2 linked regions of the Cupriavidus metallidurans CH34 genome follow. The protein of the gene in region 1 binds, or shares a complex with, the protein of each later gene. Links are inferred from orthologs where the notes say so. Each region holds a gene or a part of one and is shown in the gene's direction. Other genes may lie near its edges.

Region 1 (3,133 bases):
GCTCACTATCAGCGTCAGCTGGATACGGCCATCAAGCGCGCTCGCTTCCTGGCGCTGATGCCGTACACCGACCTGCACAAGAACTGATAGTCCCAGGACCGCAAGGAGAAATACACGATGCAAGTCATTCTGCTGGAAAAAGTCATCAACCTGGGTAGCCTGGGTGACATCGTTCGCGTGAAGGACGGTTACGCTCGTAACTTCCTGATCCCGACCAAGCGCGCACGCCGCGCGACGCAAAGCGCCATCGCCGAATTCGAGGTGAAGCGCGCCGAGCTGGAAAAGGTTGCCGCCGAAAAGCTGGCTGCCGCTCAAGCCGAAGGCGAGAAGCTGAATGGCCTGACCGTCCAGATCACCCAGAAGTCGGGTGTGGACGGCCGTCTGTTCGGTTCGGTGACCAACGCTGACATCGCTGAAGCCCTGGCTGGCCAAGGCTTCAAGCTGGAGAAGGCTCAGGTTCGCATGCCGTCCGGCCCGCTGAAGGTTGTTGGCGACCACCCGGTCAGCGTTGCTCTGCACACCGACGTGGTGGTAGATGTGACCGTGGCCGTTCTGGGCGAGCACGTCTAAGCCGTACCCCGCGAAGCAGTGCGCCAGTTCGGTTTGGCGTACGCGATGCACAGAAAGGCAGGAGCCGCGCTCCTGCCTTTTTTGTTTGCGCGGCCTTCAGCGCCGCTATAATTGCCCCCCATGAACGCGCCCGCCGCAGATCCCCAACTAGACAGTCTCAAGGTTCCACCGCATTCCATCGAGGCCGAGCAATCGGTACTTGGCGGGTTGCTGCTGGATAACGCCGCCTGGGACCGGATTGCCGACTTCATTTCTGAGGCGGATTTCTATCGTTTCGACCATCGGCTGATCTTTCAGAGCATTGCCCGTCTGATTTCGGCGACCAAGCCGGCCGACGTGATCACTGTCTTCGAGATGCTCCAGGGAGCTGGCAAGGCCGAGGAGGTCGGAGGGCTGGCCTACCTGAACTCGCTGGCCCAAAACACGCCGAGTGCGGCCAATATCCGTCGTTACGCGGAAATCGTGCGCGAACGTGCGGTGCTGCGCAAGCTCGTGACCGTCGCCGATGACATTGCGTCGGCGGCCTTCGCGCCCAAGGGGCGTGAGGTGCGCGAGCTGCTCGACGAAGCCGAGTCGAAAGTATTCGCCATTGCCGAAGAGGGCGCGCGTGGCCAGAAGGGCTTCCAGGAAATCCAGCCGCTGCTGACGCAGGTGGTCGAGCGGATCGACGAGCTTTACCACCGTGACTCCACCACCGATGTGACCGGCGTACCCACCGGTTTCATCGACCTCGACCGCATGACCAGTGGTATGCAGGCGGGGGATCTCATCATCGTGGCAGGGCGCCCCTCGATGGGTAAGACGGCATTCTCACTGAACATTGGCGAACACGTGGCTGTCGAGCAGGGGCTGCCTGTAGCGGTCTTCTCGATGGAAATGGCGGGCGTCCAGCTGGCCATGCGTATGCTGGGTTCGGTGGGGCGCCTCGATCAGCATCGCCTGCGTACCGGTCGACTGCTCGACGAGGACTGGCCGCGCTTGACGCACTCGATTCAGCGCATGAACGACGCGCAGTTGTTCATCGATGAGACGCCGGCGTTGAATCCCATGGAGTTGCGTGCCCGTTCCCGCCGTCTGGCGCGGCAATGTGGGCAGCTTGGCCTGATCATCATCGATTACCTCCAACTGATGTCGGGTTCGGGTAGCGGCGAGAACCGTGCCACCGAGATCTCGGAAATCTCGCGTTCGCTGAAGGGGTTGGCCAAGGAGCTCAACTGCCCGGTCATTGCCTTGTCGCAGCTGAACCGCAGTCTGGAACAGCGCCCGAACAAGCGCCCCGTGATGTCCGACTTGCGAGAGTCGGGCGCTATCGAACAGGATGCCGACGTGATTCTGTTCATCTATCGCGACGAAGTTTACAACCCGGATTCGCAAGACAAGGGCACGGCCGAGATCATCATCGGCAAGCAGCGTAACGGTCCAATCGGTACCGTTAGGCTCACGTTCCTAGGTCAATTCACGAAATTTGACAATTTTAGCGGTGGTCCGGCGTTCTTCGACAACGACACCTGATTCGCCGTGATTACCCCGCAGGGCGACGCATACCTGTAAAATATTGCGCTTTGATGACAGCCGCCCTCGCGCGGCTGTCATGCAATTTGCCCTGCATCCCATTTGCAAAACAACCAAGCGCGGCCCTGAGGCGCGCCACAAGGACATTTCATGTTCGGTCGATTCATGCCCACCGAGGGCAAGTTCTTCGAATATTTCAACCAGCACGCCGATTGCGCGGTGACTGCAGCCCATGAGCTGGAGGCGCTGGTCAACGATCTGCCCAACGCCGAAGCCCATGCCCGGCGCGTGCAGGCCACCGAAAAGAAGGCGGACCGCGTCACGCATGACACGATCGACCTGCTGCACAAGACGTTCATCACCCCGCTGGACCGCGACGAGATTCACAAGCTCATCACGACCATGGATGACATCCTGGACCTGATGGAGGATGTTGCCGAGACGATTTCGCTGTACGACGTGACGAGCCTGACCGACGAGGCCCGTCGTCTGGCGGCGATCTGCGTGCAGTGCTGCGATCAGGTGAAGATTGCCGTTGCGCTGCTCGAAGACATGGGCAACGCCAGTGCGATCCTGAAGACCACGCAGCAGATCGACCAGCTCGAATCCGAGGCCGATCGTGTGATGCGCTCGGCGATGTCGAAGCTGTTCCGCGAGGAAACCGACGTCAAGCGTCTGATCAAGCTGAAGGCGATCTACGAACAGCTCGAGTCCATTACCGACAAGTGCGAGGACGTGGCCAACATCATCGAAGGCATCGTCCTGGAAAACGCCTGAGGCGCGTACTCGCATGCATACTGTTCAAATGAGCTTGTGGGTGATCGGCCTGTTGGTCGCGCTTGCGCTGCTGTTCGACTTCATGAACGGCTTCCACGACGCGGCCAACTCGATCGCCACGGTGGTTTCCACGGGCGTGCTCAAGCCGCACCATGCCGTGGCCATGGCGGCCATGTGCAACGTGATCGCCATCTTTATTTTCCACCTCAAGGTGGCAGCCACTGTCGGTACCGGAACCATCGACGTCAACATCGTCGATCATTACGTGATTTTC
Region 2 (3,184 bases), 690 kb from region 1 along the record:
GGCTCCGGCGGGTTTTTGCGTTATGGTCGGGTTTGCCCCGCCCGCGTCCGTCGCTGGCGCGTAATCCAACTTTTCGGAAGATTGCCATGTCCCTCAAAGCCCGCATCAACGATGACATGAAGGCCGCCATGCGTGCCCGTGAAGCCGAGCGTCTCGGCACCGTCCGCCTGCTGCTGGCGGCCATCAAGCAGCGCGAGGTGGACGAACGCATCGAACTGGACGACGCTGGCATCACCGCCGTGATCGACAAGATGATCAAGCAGCGCAAGGACTCTATCTCCCAGTTCGAGCAGGCCGGTCGCGATGATCTGGTTGCGAAGGAGAAGGCCGAACTTGACGTGCTGGTAGCCTATATGCCGGCACAGCTCTCCGACGCGGAAGTGGCTGCCGAGGTTCAGAAGGCCGTGACCGAAAGCGGCGCAGCCGGTCCGCAGGATATGGGCAAGGTCATGGGCCTGGTGAAGGCCCGCCTGGCTGGCCGTGCCGACATGACCGCAGTTTCCGCGCTCGTGAAGGCCGCGCTTGCGCCGAAGTAAGCCTCTCATCGGTCAGAATCATTGCCATCAGCGGATGTAATGCGTGATGTTGTCTGCGCGTTGATGAAAATTGCGCGTAGATGTTAGCAATCCCAAGTGGCGCGTTGCATCTGCACTACAATGATTCGATAGCCGCCGGGCGACGCCCCGGTCACGTATTCCAGAAAACTTCGAAACGGCCGCCGGCGTTTTGCCCGGCAGTCCGTGCCATCAGGACGGTCAGTCGGGTGATTCCGCAATCCTTTATTCAGGACCTGCTCAACCGCGTCGACATTGTCGATGTGGTGGGCAAGTACGTGCAGTTGAAGAAGGGCGGCGCCAACTTCATGGGCCTGTGCCCGTTCCATAACGAGAAGTCCCCGTCCTTTACCGTATCGCCGACCAAGCAGTTCTATCACTGCTTCGGCTGCGGCGCACATGGATCCGCCATCGGGTTCCTGATGGAGTACTCGGGGCAGTCCTACCCCGACGCGGTGCGTGAGCTGGCCCAGTCGGTCGGCCTGTCCGTGCCGGAGGAGCGCAATAGTCTGCCACCCGCCCAGCGGGCAGAGCAGCAGGCCAGGTCGTTGGCGCTGACCGATGCCATGACGCGTGCCACCGACTTCTACAAGAAGCAGTTGCGCGGTGCCCCGCAGGCCATCCAGTACCTCAAGGGCCGTGGCCTGACCGGCGAGATTGCCGCTCACTTCGGTCTTGGCTACGCGCCGGACGACTGGCAAGGGCTGGAGACCGTGTTCGGAAGCTATCGCGATGACGCCATCGCCGGTCCGCTGGTGGAGGCCGGGCTGCTGATCGAGTCCCAGGAGAAGCGCGACGCCGATGGCAAGCCGCGTCGGTACGACCGCTTCCGCGATCGCATCATGTTCCCGATTCGCAATACGAAGGGCAATGTGATCGGGTTTGGCGGCCGCGTGATGGGGCAGGGCGAGCCAAAGTACCTGAATTCACCGGAAACGCCGCTCTTCAGCAAGGGAACGGAGCTCTACGGTCTGTTCGAGGCGCGTCACGCAATCCGCGAAAATGGCTACGTGCTGGTGGTAGAAGGCTACATGGATGTGGTCGCGCTGGCCCAGCTCGGGTTTGCCAATGCCGTCGCCACACTCGGCACGGCCTGCACGCCAGTTCATGTGCAGAAGCTGATGCGCCAGACCGACGCCGTGGTCTTCTCGTTCGACGGTGACGCCGCTGGCCGCCGTGCCGCGCGCCGCGCGTTGGAAGCCTGCCTGCCGCACGTGGCGGATAACAAGACGATCCGCTTCCTTTTTCTGCCGGCCGAACACGACCCGGATAGCTATGTCCGCGAGGAGGGAACTGACGCGTTCGCGCGCCAGGTTCAGAACGCGATGCCTTTGTCGCGCTTCTTGCTGCAAATCGTCACGGAAGATCAGGATCTGCGCCAGCCCGAGGGCCGTGCCCGCGCGCAGTACGAGGCCAAGCCGCTGCTTCAGGCGATGCCCGCCGGTGGCTTGCGACTGCAGATCGTGCGCGAACTTGCCGATACCACAAGCACCACGCCGGCCGAGATCGAGGCGATTTGCGGCCTGGGCAGCGATTCCTCGCGGGTTGGTCGTTTCGCCCAGCCGCGCCCGCGCGCGCGGCGTCAGGCGCCGACCGGGCTCGAGCAGCGCGTGATCCAGTTGCTGATGTGCTACCCGTCGCTGGCGGCCCGGCTCGACGGGGACGCGCGCGCATTGCTGCTGGACCCCCAGCACTCCGGATCCGAGGCGCTGGGCTACTTGGTGTCCGCTTGCGATGGCATTCAGGGTGAGGTGAACTTTGCGGCCTTCAGCGAGCAGTTGGCGCAGACGCCCTACGCCGATGTCTACGCGAGCGCACGCACGGCGGTACTGCGCGAGGAAATCGAAGAGGAGCCGGCGACGCATGAGTTCGACGGCGCCGTCCACAAGTTGCTGGCCGAGCCGCTGGAGCGCGAGCAGAAGGCGCTCGAGGCCATGGTGAGCGCGGGCACGGCTGACGAAGAGACCAAGGCGCGATATCTCTGGCTATCGCGCGAAGTGCAGCGGCGCAGGCAAATGGGCTGGCGGCCCGCCGCCATGGAGGATAGTTGAACCGATTTTCGGCGTGAGCAGTTGAGCACGTGGCCAGAACCGATGGAAAAATTGGCGGCCAAACTGCTTAAGCCTTGATTTTTCAGGTGAAAACACAACCTGACAGGAAGCCGGGGGTTGGTGACGTGCTACAATGCCCGGTTTGGATTGCGAAATCTTTCTTCCCATTACTGGCGAAAGTGAGCGTGCCAATGGCAAAGGCCAAAGCAACCGAAGGGGTAGCCGTGAAGGCGCCCTCCAAAGCTCCCCAATCAGGGAGCGGCAAGGCGTCCGTGAAAACAACGGCGGCGAAGACATCGACCGCGTCAGTCAGGACGACATCAGCCCGGTCTGCGCCAGCAAAATCCGCGCGGAGCGCAACTGCGCCCGCCGGATCCACTTCCGCCAGGAATCGCACATCCGAAAATACAAAGCCCTCGACTTCGGCACGCGAGAGCGGCAAGAGCGCCAATACAAGCGGCAAGAGCGCCGCTGCACCAGTGAAAGGCAAGAGTATCACCGTGGCGAAACAGCAGAATACCGAAGTCGAGAGCAAGCGTGCGGCAACGACGGCCGGCACACGGAGTGGAGGCGCCAAGG

What was found.
Region 2: the proteins of RMET_RS09900 (region 1) and dnaG are in contact, whole or in part, in a crystal structure (PDB 2R6A), measured with the Geobacillus stearothermophilus proteins. The link is inferred for Cupriavidus metallidurans CH34 from one-to-one orthologs. Residues at the interface, in WP_033016901.1 of Geobacillus stearothermophilus: Ser13, Glu15, Ala16, Gln18, Glu91, Leu92, Asp94, Ala95, Val96, Pro97, Thr98, Ala99, Ala100, Asn101, Tyr104, Tyr105, Ile108; in WP_049624496.1 of Geobacillus stearothermophilus: Lys456, Leu457, Leu458, Pro459, Ala460, Asn463, Ala464, Leu467, Leu535, Leu536, Ile537, Ala538, Gln544, Glu545, Asp548, Tyr549, His552.

The regions. Positions count from the first base shown.
Region 1 is NC_007973.1:2,149,911-2,153,043, reverse strand. The notes cover bases 70-2,886. They hold RMET_RS09900 (replicative DNA helicase), read left to right. Parts: upstream 70-690; coding sequence 691-2,082; downstream 2,083-2,886. Other genes in these bases: RMET_RS09890 (inorganic phosphate transporter), read left to right, coding at 2,873-2,886; RMET_RS09895 (DUF47 domain-containing protein), read left to right, coding at 2,233-2,859; rplI (50S ribosomal protein L9), read left to right, coding at 118-570; rpsR (30S ribosomal protein S18), read left to right, coding at 70-87. Also shown: more of rpsR, read left to right, coding at 1-69; more of RMET_RS09890, read left to right, coding at 2,887-3,133. UniProt on the Escherichia coli protein: The main replicative DNA helicase, it participates in initiation and elongation during chromosome replication. Travels ahead of the DNA replisome, separating dsDNA into templates for DNA synthesis.
Region 2 is NC_007973.1:2,835,934-2,839,117, reverse strand. What follows is about bases 317-3,184. They hold dnaG (DNA primase), read left to right. Parts: upstream 317-763; coding sequence 764-2,605; downstream 2,606-3,184. Other genes in these bases: rpoD (RNA polymerase sigma factor RpoD), read left to right, coding at 3,085-3,184; RMET_RS33430 (hypothetical protein), read right to left, coding at 2,688-3,095; RMET_RS13115 (GatB/YqeY domain-containing protein), read left to right, coding at 317-536. In the rest of the region: more of RMET_RS13115, read left to right, coding at 87-316. UniProt on the Escherichia coli protein: RNA polymerase that catalyzes the synthesis of short RNA molecules used as primers for DNA polymerase during DNA replication.